2 regions of the Herminiimonas arsenitoxidans genome follow, and region 2 is predicted to be linked to the other one. Evidence: predicted binding sites of a transcription regulator. Region 2 holds the regulator's gene; the other holds the start of a gene.

Region 1 (6,919 bases), 480 kb from region 2:
TGCACCACGCCGACCAGTGCTTGGCCAGGTGAGAGCGAACCGATGACATCTTCGCCCATCGCTTTTTCTTTGACGCGGCTGATGAATTCGCGGACGGCAGGCAGGGCAACGTCGGCTTCGAGCAAGGCCAGACGAACTTCGCGCAGCATTTCTGCAGTGTTGGTTTCCGTCAGGCGCGCTTCTCCGCGCATGGTTTTGACGGCTTTGGCTAGGCGTTGGGTGAGATTGTCGAGCATGAATGAATGGCTGAAATATCAAAGAGGGTGAAGCAACAGGCTGCTGTGGGGGAATACACACTGCGGCGGCAAGCCTCATTTTAACCGATGCGGTGGCGGATGCGCCTAGGCATGAGAGATAGTTGTCCGTTGAGCTTCTATATATAGTGCGTCAGCAGACATGTGGCTTCTAGTCGGAATGACAAGGTGCCGTGCCGGATGAGGCGATAGGTAAGGATTCTTGCAATGTGTTCATGTTGTATAAGCGTTTTTTCTCGGCTGATGGTAATGTCGCGAGAGCAATTCTTGCGATAAGCGCGCACCTAGGCAAAGAGGGCTGAGTATGGAAATTGCTAGAACATGAAACAAGGTGCGGGTGCGGTGTTTGGGCTTTTCTCCCGCAGGATGTTCGGATCACATGGTGTAAACTTAAATAATGTACACATACTTTTTTGTCTTGGCGGCTTTGTTCTATGCGGTTTGCGCATTCTTGCCGTCAAAAAATCGCATGGCGATTTCCATTGGCACCCTGATCGGTTGGCTTTTGCATGGCGGCGCGTTGTGGGTGGACGTGATCGGACATGATGCGCTGCGCATGGGATTTGCCATCATGCTGTCCGGCGCTTTGTGGATTTCTGTTGCGGCTTACTGGTTGGAAAATCGCAATTTCAGTCTGGACGGTTTGCGTATCCTGGTGTTGCCGTGTGCGGCAGTGGGTGTGCTGCTGCCTACGATTTTCCCCGGCAGCATGATTCCACTCGTGGGTAAGTCAGCACTTTTCCCTTGGCATATTGCGATTGCGATGCTGGCCTACAGCACATTAACGATTGCGGCTTTCCATGCTGTCCTGATGGCTTTGCAAGAATCCAAGTTGCATACGCGTGTGAGCGTGCAAAAAACAGGTTGGTTCTCGTTGGCGATAGATCGTCTGCCGGCGTTGTTGACGATGGAAAAATTGCTGTTTCGTCTGATCGGGTTTGGTTTCTTCCTGCTGACCTTGACGGTATTGTCCGGCGTCATCTTCTCTGAAGAGTTATTCGGCAAGGCTTTCAAATGGGATCACAAAACGATATTCACGATGCTGTCGTGGGTTTTATTTGGTGTGTTGCTGGCTGGACGCAAGTGGCGCGGCTGGCGCGGCAAGACGGCACTGAGTTTTACGCTGACGGGTTTTACGACCTTGTTTTTGGCCTATGTCGGCAGCCGCTTCGTGTTTGAAGTCATATTGCATCGGAGTCTTGCATGAAGTTGTTGTTGTGGGCCGTCGTCATTTTCGCGGTCATCTGGATACTCCGCAGTAAAAAATCATCGACCAAAGTTGATACTCCTCCAAGGAAACCGCAAGCTGCTGCTCTTGAAGGCGAGGCCATGCTGACTTGTGCGCATTGCGGAATACATTTTCCTGCCTCCGAAGCGGTATTCAATACTGCCAACACGGCGTTTTGCAGCGATGAGCATCGTCGCCTACATGTTGCACGCTAATTCATGAGCAGCATCAAACCTGTTCCTGAGGATACGCGGGCGACGTTCTGGCGTACCTTGCAGGCGTTTACCCTGACGCGCACTTTGATTGTGGGCGTTTTGCTCGGCTATTTCGGCATGAGCGCAGGCAAGTTATGGCTGCACAAAGAGCGCTTCTGGGACGCTTGTATTGTTTATCTGGTGCTGGCGCTGGTCTTTGTGTTGCTGTCTTTGTACTGGCGTCGTCGCTTCCTGTTGCAGGTAGTAGTACAGATAGCGGTTGATATTGCGGCTATCACCATGCTGTATTTGTCGGCTGGCGGCATCAAGAGCGGCTTGGCGATTCTGTATTTATTCCCGCTGGCGGGAGGGGCAATTCTTGCGCCGCTGGTGCTGGCATTGTTTTTTGTCTCGGCTGTCACTTTGGTGCTGCTGGCAGAAAACGGTTATCAGCTGCTGAATGAAAATGCGGACATCTCATCTTCGCAGGTGGGTTTGTATGGTGCGGCATTTTTCATCATCATCTTTGCGATCAACCGCTTGGCGGCACGACTGATCAAGCAGGAATCGCTGGCGCTGGGACGAGGTCGGGCCTTGCATGTGCAGCAGGTGATCAATCGCCTAGTCATCGCCGATATGGAAGACGGCATTCTGGTCGTCGATCGCAAGGGACGTGTGTTGACGAGTAACCCAGCAGCTGCGCGCATGCTGGGGCTGACATTTCCACATGAAAAAGCATACGGCAAGCTATCAGACATGGTGTGGCTGGCACCGATCGCCGCGGCTTATTCTTCCTGGAGTGCCAATTCAGGTTTGCGTGCGCCCACTCAGGCTAATACACAGGCGCCGACCTTTGTTTTCATCAAGCATACGGAAGACAATACCTTGCAAGGTGGTACGACGATCATGGGCGGCCGCCGCGAGTTGATGACGCATTTGAAATTGCGTTTTGCCAAAGTGGATGCAGACGGTGTACTGGAAGATCGCGTCGTGATCTTTTTGCAGGACGTGACTGAAATCGAGAACCAGGCACAGCAACTGAAGCTGGCATCGATGGGACGTCTGACCGCAAGTATCGCGCATGAGGTGCGCAATCCTTTGTCTGCAATTGGTCATGCCACTTCTCTGTTGATAGAAGACGAGCCGAAGGCAAGTCAGCGCCGCTTGCTTACCATCATCAGTGAGAATGTGGCGCGCTTGAATCGCATGATTGAAGACATCTTGAAGCTGTCGCGCAAGGCGCATCAGTATCACGAGCCACTTTGTCTTGGACTGCTGTTTGATGATGTTTTAGCCGAGTTGCGAGAAACACATGAACTCAAGGAAGACGTGATTGAAGTCGGTGATATGAAGCCGTATAAAGTCCGTTTCGATCCGTTGCATTTGCGCGAAATCGTCTTGAACTTGCTGACAAATGCGTTACGCTACGCGAGTGGTGCGCCTGGCAGTATCCGTATCTATATAGTGTCCAACATTGGACATAGACTGGAATTGCATGTGCAAGACAATGGATTGCAGATTAGCTCGGCAGTCCGCGCCCATTTATTCGAGCCGTTTTATACGACCTCTAATAAAGGCACCGGCCTCGGCCTTTATCTGGCGCGCGAACTGTGCCTGAATAATGGTGCGATGCTGAACTATGAATATAGAACGGATGATGGACACAATTCGCCATCCGGTCGATTTGTGATTACTTTTGCCACTAACGAAGCTGTTTAAATGTCGATCAACCGTAAAAGCCGCACGCAATGACCTCACCTCGCATCCTGATTGTTGATGATGAGGCAGATCTGCGTGAGCTGCTGGAAATCACACTCGTCAAAATGGGCCTGGATATCGATAGCGCCCAGAATCTGACTGTCGCGCGCGACTATCTTGCCAAGAATGAATACGCACTGGTCTTGACCGATATGCGCTTGCCGGATGGCTTGGGCATAGAGTTGGTGCAGGAAATTACCGCGCAATACAAGAACACGCCGGTTGCCGTGATTACTGCATTCGGTAGCGCCGACAATGCGGTTGTGGCATTGAAGGCAGGTGCCTTTGATTATTTATCCAAACCAGTAGGGCTGGAGCAATTGCGCGTGATGGTGCGTTCGGCTTTGCGTATCAGCCAGACTGGCACAGATCAAGCAATCGAGAAAACTGCCGCGCCAACTTCCTTGCGCTTGATGGGGCAATCGGATGCGATGCATGCCTTGCGCGTGCAAATCGCACGTCTGGCACGCAGCATGGCACCGGTTGCGATCAGCGGGGAATCCGGCAGCGGCAAAGAATTGGCTGCACGCGATATCCATGCGCAAAGTGCACGTAGCGACAAATCTTTTATCGCAGTCAATTGCGGCGCGATCCCGGAAAATTTGATGGAAGCGGAATTTTTCGGCTATCGCAAAGGTGCGTTTACCGGTGCGGTGGACGATAGAGATGGTTTCTTCCAGGCAGCTAACGGTGGCACTTTGTTGCTGGATGAGGTGGCGGATCTGCCGCTGGCGATGCAAGTCAAATTGTTGCGCGCGATACAGGAACGTCGTGTGCGCAAGGTTGGGGCGACGGTGGAAGAGCCAGTTGATGTTCGTATTATTAGTGCGACGCATCAAAATTTGCACGATTGCGTTGGCAAAGGAACGTTCCGGCAGGATTTGTATTACCGCCTGAATGTGATCGAACTGAATTTGCCACCGCTACGTGAGCGTCTGGACGATATCGCCTTGCTGGCAAAAACGATCTTGACGCGACTGGGTGCCGAGCAAACCACATTGACGCCAGCCGTGCTGGAAGCGCTGCAGCATTATTCTTTCCCGGGCAATGTGCGCGAACTGGAAAATATACTGGAACGTGCATTGGCATTTTCCAATGATGGCTTGATAGAGGTTGCTGATCTGGTATTGAAGGCGCCAAGTGCAGCGAAAGCCGTGGCTGTTGCTCCGCAAGCAGAACTTCTCGCGGTTCCGTCAGATGTGAAAGTGGCGGAGATGGCAACAAGCGTCACCTCTTCTGCACGTGACTTGCCGGAATCATTGCCGGATCATCTGGATGATGTCGAACGCGAAATCATTCGACGTGCATTAAGCAAAACACAATTCAATCGTACCCAAGCGGCCGAACTGCTCGGTATCAGCTTCCGTCAATTGCGTTATCGCATGCAGCGACTAGATATTAATGCACCGGAATAAGACCGTGCAGAACACACCATCACCATTTCAGATCGATGCGGACGGTTGGGCGGCAGACGTTGTACGGCTGCCGTCGCCTAATTTCGATGTGCGGGCTGAAGGAACAGAAATTGCATTAGTCGTTGTTCATAACATCAGTTTGCCGCCGGGTCAGTTTGGCGGTTCGTATATTTCTGATTTATTTTTGAATCAATTAGATTACAATGCGGACCCCTATTTCGATCAGTTGCGACCTTTGCGCGTTTCGGCACACTTTTTAATTCGTCGGGACGGCACAGTGTTGCAATTCGTTTCGGCGAATGATCGGGCATGGCATGCTGGCGCTTCTTCCTTTTGCGGGCAGGAGCGTTGCAATGATTTTTCGATTGGGATTGAGTTGGAAGGCACAGACTTTGAACCATTTGAAGATGGGCAATATGCTGCGCTGGCATCACTGACTGTTGCATTAAAAGCTAGTTATCCTTTAATGAACGTTACTGGCCATGAGCATATTGCACCAGGTCGCAAGACCGATCCAGGGCCGTTTTTTGACTGGCAGAAGTACGAAGCACGCTATCGTTCCTTGCAACGTACAGCGATCAATATGGGCACTGAATCGGCAGATTTGGCGTTCTGCATAATGTAAAAAATACCGCGTGGCAATCCCATATATTCATATAAAAAAATATATCGAAAACTACTGAAAAATTGATTGCATCCTCGAGTTTCGCGCACTAGAATTAGTGCAGATCGTAACTTTCGCACTAGATGTAGTGAATTTGTCGGTCCCACCTTCAGTTTGTTCAGTTATAACGCCTCAAAGTAATTTGTTAATTCATATTAGTAGGGAGTTCTGAACAGATGTCATATAGATAGTGTCGGTATTAGCGTTCAACGCAAGCATGCGTTGACTATATATGCGGCTCAGACGAATGATTTTCGCGAAACCGGTAGCACCGGTTTTCTCTCTTAAAACAAGTACGGCAATATTGCCGACAACCCTTATCGAAGGAGTCGTAATGCACTCTACGCAAGAAACTTTAGCCAAGTCGTCGACAGACATTGGCAATATCGCGCCCCTCGCGGTTGCAGCATCGACCTCTGACACGAATAGCGCAGCTTTAGGCGACTATCGCATCTTGCGCCGTAATGGCGCCGTTGTCGGTTTCGAACCGTCGAAAATTTCCATCGCTGTGACCAAGGCCTTTTTGGCTGTCAATGGCGGACAAGGTGCGGCATCCGCGCGCGTCCGTGAATTGGTTGAGCAATTGACTTCCAGCGTGGTGAACGCCTTGGTGCGTCGTCAGCCAGCTGGCGGTACTTTCCACATCGAAGATATTCAGGATCAAGTCGAACTGGCGCTGATGCGTTCAGGTGAGCACGATGTCGCGCGCGCTTATGTCTTGTATCGCTTTAAACGGATGGAAGAGCGTGCGCAGCAGCATGCAGCTAAGCCTACCGTTGAATCCGAGAACCAATTACACGTCACCGAAAATGGTCAGCGTCGTCCACTGGACATGAATCAAGTCCGTGATCTGATCAACGCTGCTTGCATCGGACTCGAAAAGCACGTCGATGCAGAAGCCATCCTGCGCGAAACAGTCAAGAATCTGTATGACGGCGTACCGGTTGAAGAATTGCACAAGTCGGCAATTCTGGCAGCACGTGCGCTGATGGAAAAAGATCCGGCTTACAGCACCGTGACAGCACGTTTGCTGATGCACACGATACGTAAAGAAGTCTTCGGCAGAGAAGTAGCGCAAGCTGCTGCACCGGCAGAGTACCTGGTCTATTTTTCGCAATTCATCCAAAAAGGTATCGCGGCAGAACTGCTCGATGCCAAATTGGGCGAATTTGATCTGAAAAGACTGGCAGAAGCATTGAAGCCGGAACGCGATCTGCAATTCGGCTACCTCGGCCTGCAAACCTTGTATGACCGTTACTTCCTGCACATTGCCGATCAACGCATTGAAATGCCGCAAGCGTTCTACATGCGCGTTGCAATGGGCTTGGCGCTGAGCGAAAGCAATCGCGAAGAACGCGCTATCGAGTTCTACAACCTGTTGTCGAGCTTCGACTTCATGAGCTCGA
Region 2 (6,919 bases):
TTTGTTAAGAGAGCTACGCAATTCGACCCAGTTGACGATTTCACGCCAGCTTAGGCGACCAGCCGTCTTGACTGTCTCAAGTACGTTTTCTTTGGTCGGTACGATCACCTCTTTTACCTTGCCGGTAAGAGGATCGATAACTTCCAGTTTTTCCTTGATGCGACGCTTGCCAGTGGCATCTCGTTCCGTCACTTCGCTTGAAGTGCTTATCACCATCATCGGAACATTCGCCACACTCATGTTTGATAAATAGCCCGTCCAGTTTGCAATGGCAGACAAACCAGTGAAGATATCCAGAACATAGGAACGTCCACTCGCGCTTTTACAAGGATCATTACTGGGAATCAAGGTATTGAAGAACAATCTTCCATCGATAATTTGTGCGGAACTGATGCTGCGCTCACCTGTTTTATCGGAATCAATGAAGTCGAAGTACCAGCCCTTCTCGCCAGAACCAGCGCTGCCATATTTGAAAACGTCGCCACTAATTTCCAGCGTATCGTTGCGAGCAGTACTGACTGCCAAACGTCTTTCTGCTAGCTGCTGACGTCCTGCGATCTTCTCGCCTGCATTATCTAGAATCCCGTAAAAGGATTGTTTTCTGAAAGCGTTTTCCTGAAGATCACTTGCCTCCATAAACTTCCCCGTACCGAACGACACTAGATAACCGCGTTCAGGCGCAAAGACGACATTGGCCTTTTGTGTGATGGCTTGTCTATTCTTGTTGGCATCCACCGCGACAAATAAAGGCTTTGGTGATGCACCACCAAAGACATTCAGCCACGGTGCGCTTCCGCTGAAATCGAAACGCCACATATTTCCCTGCAAATCACCTGCATAAACAACATCCACTGCGCCGTCCCCGGCAAGGGTGAATGCAGGCGCAGCTAAGCCATTTGGCAAATTTTGATCGCTGATTGGCACAATAAATTTGAAATAATTAAGGCCTGCTACCCATTTTTCTGATGGTGCTTTATCTAAAGCCAGCAAGAAAAGTGCGTTTGATGCACTTACATTGAATTTGCCTTTACCGTCATCACGGTAGTTATTCAGTCCGCTAGTAACGACGGCAAAGTATCGGTACGTAGGTACGCCTTTGACGACGCTCATTTTGAATTTTGCAATGGCTGCCGGAGCAAAGAGATTACCGATGTCAGGATCATCTGCATCGGTAAATTCCCATAGAACACCCGCTCCCTTCTCAAATTGCTCCGGCACAGTCACATCCAGTGCGAACACTCCCTGCGCACCGCCGCCCATGCCGGACACCAGCACGCTGCTCCATTGCTTGCCTATACGTGCCTCTGCGACCGTAATCGCACCATCCACATACGGAACATAAGCAGTATTCGGTGATGTCAATTGCCCGAGACGCTCAAACAATGCATGGGGGATATAAGCAAATAGCTCTTCACCAGTCGTTGCATCGAAGGCATGCAACATACCGTCACTCGCTCCTACATACACCGCTGGACGACGCGCCCTATTTGCTTCATGAAACTCACGATAATCAACGCCTTGCACATTGCTGGAAGGCGCGCCACCAAATACCGGAGCGCTATGCACAATCGCACCAAGCACGCGATCACGTGCACGGAAGATGCCCTCTGCCTGACCTATTTCGTATCTACGGCCACCACGTAAATAATACAGACGCTTTTCGCCCAAGTCATCATGAGCACTATTAAGTGGCGAGGTATTCAGCGCAGCTCTTTGCGCAATGGACAAGTTAGTCCAAGAGAACGGAATCATGCTTAACGATAGATCGGCGTTTATTCTTGCAGTGTAAATACGACGCGCATCTGCATCCGGTCTCGCCGGAACCAGTCCATTACCAGTCAAGATATCTGCCGCATCCCACTCGGCAGATAGTGCTGCAGCACCGCGGCTACCTGTCTGCTTTAACGACAATTTCTTCAAACTGCCGCTCCATGTCAGCGGATTGAGTCCTGTCTGATACAGATGTGCACCATCTGTAGATACCGTCGCACCTGAAATGGTTAATTTCCCTGATGGATCAGAAGTACAACGCATAGAAATCAAGAGGGAACTGGCGAGGTCAACTTCCGGCACTGCAATCGCATGAGTGCTTATGAAAATGAATAACGAAAGAACGAAACGAACGCTCATCGACCAGCCTTGCGATAAACCGTTTGCAATACCACTTGTGTCGTCTCGCGCGTACCAAAACCGATAGCCGTAATCCGATAGAGATAATCAGCTTGATCAGTGCTCTCGCCGACCTTTCTATGCGTCATCAATTCGATGATGTAACGAGGTACTCTGGCCGACAACGAACCGGCACCAGTTTGAAAAGACTGTCCTGTAAATCTGCCGTATGGCACCGAGTGGCTTGTTTTATCATCCCCATCCATGAAGTTGACGGTCTGCCATACGGGTACAACACCTTCTGCCGCAGAGCGACACAAACCCAGATAAATATTCTGTGTACCACTACCGCAAGCAGCATCTGCTTCCCCCGGAAAACCAAGCGCACTGCTGCTGGAGAAAATATAGCTACGTGATCTATCCGCATCCGGCGAATGCTCAATATCCATTTCTGCGTCCAGCAATACAGCTTCGGCAGCCTGAAAAGCAATCTGCCTATCTCTATCGTTGCGTGATGATTTCTCACCCTGCAAGGCAATCTGCGCCGCGGCAATCCCCAATAGCAAAACCACAACCAGCATCAATAACGTGACGACCAAAGTCACGCCATACTGATGACGTCGGCACGATGCCAAACAAGCTCTCACGCACCACTACCCGCGACATCATTACGCAACTGTATGGTTTGCGTAAAAACCTTCCTGATCCGATTGCGCATGGCGCTCGGCAGTGCATCTTCCTTGAGACGTACACCTTTATCGCTGGCTGCATGCATATTCGCGTATTCAGCACCAAACAAATCGTGTTCGGCAATCAGGGCATCATCACGCGCTGTTTGCGAGCCGCGTATCAATAATGCAAATTTGATTGAACGCACCTTCTTCCAATGCGTCTTGCGATTTTTGTCTGCTGCACGTGCCACGGCGTTAACGCCCGTCAACAACAAGCCATCATCCAAATCGTCGACTGCACTGGCATTGATAAAACGATCAGGCAAACCGTCACCATCTACATCGACGCCATACAAGACCTGAAAGGATTCCACACCACGCGCAATAGCGTCGGCATTCCAACTTGTTTTGGAACGATATTTGCAACGCAGCTCAGGTTCGCCTGCACTATCCTTTGCTACAAAGAAGATGCTCCAGCCTCGTTCCTGCTCCGCATCAACTGTTGATGTTGCAGCAGGAACGATCAAGCCTGCACAGTTAAGGACAACATCGCCATCACCGAAGAAACGCAAGGCCAGAATATCGCTACCATTGACCACGTCGGAAGACGAAGAGACAGGTGATTCCAGTCCAGCCGTTGTTTTCTTCAAGGTCATCGCATCCATGCCCATCACGCTCGGGCTAAAGTCTGCGGTAGCAAGAACAGGCATCCATTCACTATTCCAGTTTTCATAACCAGATTGGCGTATCGCGCGCGATAAAATTTCCATCGCATAGCGCCCCGTTTCCTGGACGTGGCCACTCTGATCCTGCGCGACGTAAGCAGCCTTGCTCGATAACAGCAAGCCGGTTACCGTTAGGAGGATGAACAAACCCAGCGTCATGGCGATCATTAGCTCAACGATCGTCCATCCTTGTTGACGTGACATGCCAATCACTTGCAAGCAACGAGTTGAATTCCCCCGCTTCATTTGGCATACGGTGCAACAGTCAGCACTATAGTTGGCGTAAATTGTTTGCTGCTCTCGCCAGTCGACCTGCCATCATGATTTTTATCCGGCCAACCGATTTTGATTACCAATGATGCAATCGATGCCATCCCGTTCGCCGCTACGCAATCCCAATTGAAATGGAGGTTTGCCGTATTCCATGGCTCGGCATCTCGACAAATACGTACGCGTCCACCAGGCAATTCCTTATCGATACGCCGCAACCATCGCTCGATATCAAAACTGGCTAGCTGTCCGGCATCACAATGCGTATCGGTACCGTAGCAATGATGGGTAGATTGATGAGATGTTGTGATTGAAGATGATTGATAGTCGACGCGCAAATATGGATTGATCGCATCGTCAAGTTGCATCTGGGTGACATTGGCGCGCATCTTGTCTGCCATTTCCGTCGCAAGATGCAATGCTTTGGTTTGAAATACAGATTGTTGCGTCGTCCGCAAAGCGGTCAGTTGCATACCGGCCGCACCGATCACACCAACTGCCAAGACAAAAACCGAGATCAATACTTCAATCAGTGAAAATCCATGTTCCGTCGATGCCATCATCCAGTGTCTTTCCCCAATGCGCGTGATGCTCAGTTAAGGTGAACTGCATTCCTCAAAGAGAAATAGCCTCTTTGACAATTATTATTGTGGCAATTTTTTAGTATTTTTCGTATCCCATCAATATGGGAAATTTTATTAAGTGGAAAGTGAAATGCTATATACACCGTGGTCTGCAAGCAGATGCACAGTCTTTCAAGCTTGAGAATTCGAAGAGTGAAGCAATGAAAAACTATTGGATACGCACTAGATGTAGTACGAGATATTTAATGAAGCTTACTGCGATGCGGCCGAATTAATCATTCACATTCGTACATGCTTGCGCGATGTAAGTAGCAAGATGCTTGCTCTTGATTTCATCCAAAGCATGTATCTTGATATGGCGACGCAACTTGCCCTTACCTTCCAGAACACGCCAATCATCCTGCAAATCACAACCACGTCCAAACTCGATGGATACATGTTCAGCGTAGGCAAAGACACCACAGAAGTCTTTCGGCGCTGCGAACATAAAACCGCCATACATCACACGCTCTGAAGCATGCGCTACCGTCGCATAAATCGTCTTGCGAACTGCCTGCACCAAATCGTATCGATCCGGATTAACGAGGCGAAAATCGCTCAGCAGTTGCTCGACTCTGGCGTCACTCATGGATGAATCAAGAGACAATCGGCGTGCACAGCTCTACCAAGGAGCCGTCAGGACAACGCACGTAGGAAACGATTTGCCCCCACGGCTTGGCCGTCGGTGGTGACAGTTCTGTAGCACCGATAGACAAAGCTTTTGCATGCGCGGCTTGTACGTCGTCTGTTGTGAAGGCGATTTCAATACCGAGTGGTTTGGGTGAAGTGTGGGCAGCAATATGCCCTGTTGAATAATTCATCTCAGCGAGGTCGTGCGATGCGAATGCTAGCGTCGTCGCGCCGGTTTCCAGCTCACCATAGGTGCCGGACTCATGCAGAAAGCGTCGCGAGAATCCGAATGCCTGCTCAAAGAATTGCAAGGATGCAGCTACATCCGGAACATAAATGATGGTGTAGGCGAATTTCATTCGTCGTTAGCTAACGTTATTTGGCTGGAGGTTTGCGCTCACGCCCCACTTCGGCAATCGCGTCCTGGAATTCGGCCACGTCTTCAAAACTCTTATAGACCGAGGCAAAACGAATGTAGGCAATCTTGTCGAGGCGTTGCAACTCGCGCATGACCAACTCACCGATCTGACCAGAAAGCACTTCGCGTTCGCCGCTGGAAAGCAGCTTTTGTTCTATACGATGAATCGCCGCATCAACTGCCTCAGCCGAGACAGGACGCTTGCGCAAGGCAAGTTGCAAGCTACCTTGCAGCTTCTTGGGATCGTAGTCGGTGCGACTGCCGTTCTTCTTCACGATCACCGGCATCGCTAATTCGATGCGCTCGTAAGTCGTAAAACGCTTATCGCAATTCACGCAGCGACGACGACGACGTATGCTGTCGCCCTCTTCCGAAACGCGTGTATCGAGAACCTGGGTATCGTCATGCTGGCAAAAAGGACATTTCATCGCGGTGCGTGGCCTTATGAATCGTTACGTCAGCGAAACAAATATGTTCACCTGCAAAATGATGCAAAGCAAATACCAATGTTACCTAAGCCAACATCCCAAAATGGCCTTGTCTGAGTAAATTACTCTGACAAGGCCATTTTGCTGCGCCCTTCACTTCAATGAAGAGCACTTTTCAACTACAACAAACTTTAAATCAAACGATCAACCGTAGACTGGAAAGGCTGCGGTCAATTTTTTGACTTCTGCTTTCACGCGTTCGATGGTTGCTGCATCGTTTGGATTATCCAATACGTCGGCGATCAGATTGCCGACCTTGGTTGCTTCCGCTTCCTTGAAACCACGTGTGGTCATCGCCGGGCTGCCGAGGCGGATACCGGAAGTGACAAATGGTTTTTCTGGATCGTTAGGGATCGCGTTCTTGTTGCAAGTGATGTGTGCGGAACCGAGCAAGGCCTCTGCATCTTTACCGGTGATTTTCTTCGCGCGCAGATCAACCAGCATCACGTGCGATTCGGTACGGCTGGAAACGATGCGCAGACCACGTGCGATCAGTGCTTTGGCCAATGCGTCCGCATTCTTCACGACTTGCTGTTGATACGCCTTGAATTCAGGCTCCAGCGCTTCTTTGAACGCAACTGCTTTACCAGCGATCACGTGCATCAATGGGCCGCCTTGCAAGCCTGGGAAAATCGCCGAGTTGATGATTTTTTCGTGTTCAGCCTTCATCAGAATGAAGCCGCCGCGTGGGCCGCGCAAGGATTTATGCGTGGTCGATGTGACGAAATCTGCGTATGGCACTGGATTCGGATATTCGCCAGCAGCGATCAGACCGGCGTAGTGCGCCATGTCGACCATGAAGTAGGCACCGATCTCTTTTGCGATTTTAGCGAAGCGTTCGAAGTCGATGCGCAATGCGTAAGCCGATGCACCAGCGATGATCAGCTTAGGCTTGTGTTCACGTGCCAGACGTTCCATCGCGTCGTAGTCGATTTCTTCTTTTTCGTTCAAACCGTAGGAGACAACGTTGAACCACTTGCCGGAC

What was found. Region 2 encodes NrdR, which represses ribonucleotide reductase genes. Its sites were predicted from a motif close to CACNANATNTNGTG; they were not measured.
Positions count from the first base shown of each region.
Region 1: a site for NrdR is predicted at 5,591-5,604, ahead of BQ6873_RS15040 (ribonucleoside-diphosphate reductase subunit alpha). Genes of this name have one in related genera too.

Region 1 covers NZ_LT671418.1:3,158,371-3,165,289, forward strand. The annotation lists gene ffh (signal recognition particle protein) at 1-236, opposite strand, end outside; gene BQ6873_RS15015 (cytochrome C assembly family protein) at 652-1,461, shown strand; gene BQ6873_RS15020 (PP0621 family protein) at 1,458-1,697, shown strand; gene BQ6873_RS15025 (sensor histidine kinase) at 1,701-3,395, shown strand; gene BQ6873_RS15030 (sigma-54-dependent transcriptional regulator) at 3,425-4,849, shown strand; gene ampD (1,6-anhydro-N-acetylmuramyl-L-alanine amidase AmpD) at 4,836-5,474, shown strand; gene BQ6873_RS15040 (ribonucleoside-diphosphate reductase subunit alpha) at 5,848-6,919, shown strand, end outside.
Region 2 covers NZ_LT671418.1:3,638,794-3,645,712, reverse strand. The annotation lists gene BQ6873_RS17255 (pilus assembly protein) at 1-2,130, opposite strand, end outside; gene BQ6873_RS17250 (pilus assembly PilX family protein) at 2,127-2,744, opposite strand; gene BQ6873_RS17245 (PilW family protein) at 2,753-3,709, opposite strand; gene pilV (type IV pilus modification protein PilV) at 3,748-4,335, opposite strand; gene BQ6873_RS17235 (DUF1801 domain-containing protein) at 4,631-4,987, opposite strand; gene BQ6873_RS17230 (VOC family protein) at 4,995-5,387, opposite strand; gene nrdR (transcriptional regulator NrdR) at 5,404-5,874, opposite strand; gene glyA (serine hydroxymethyltransferase) at 6,079-6,919, opposite strand, start outside.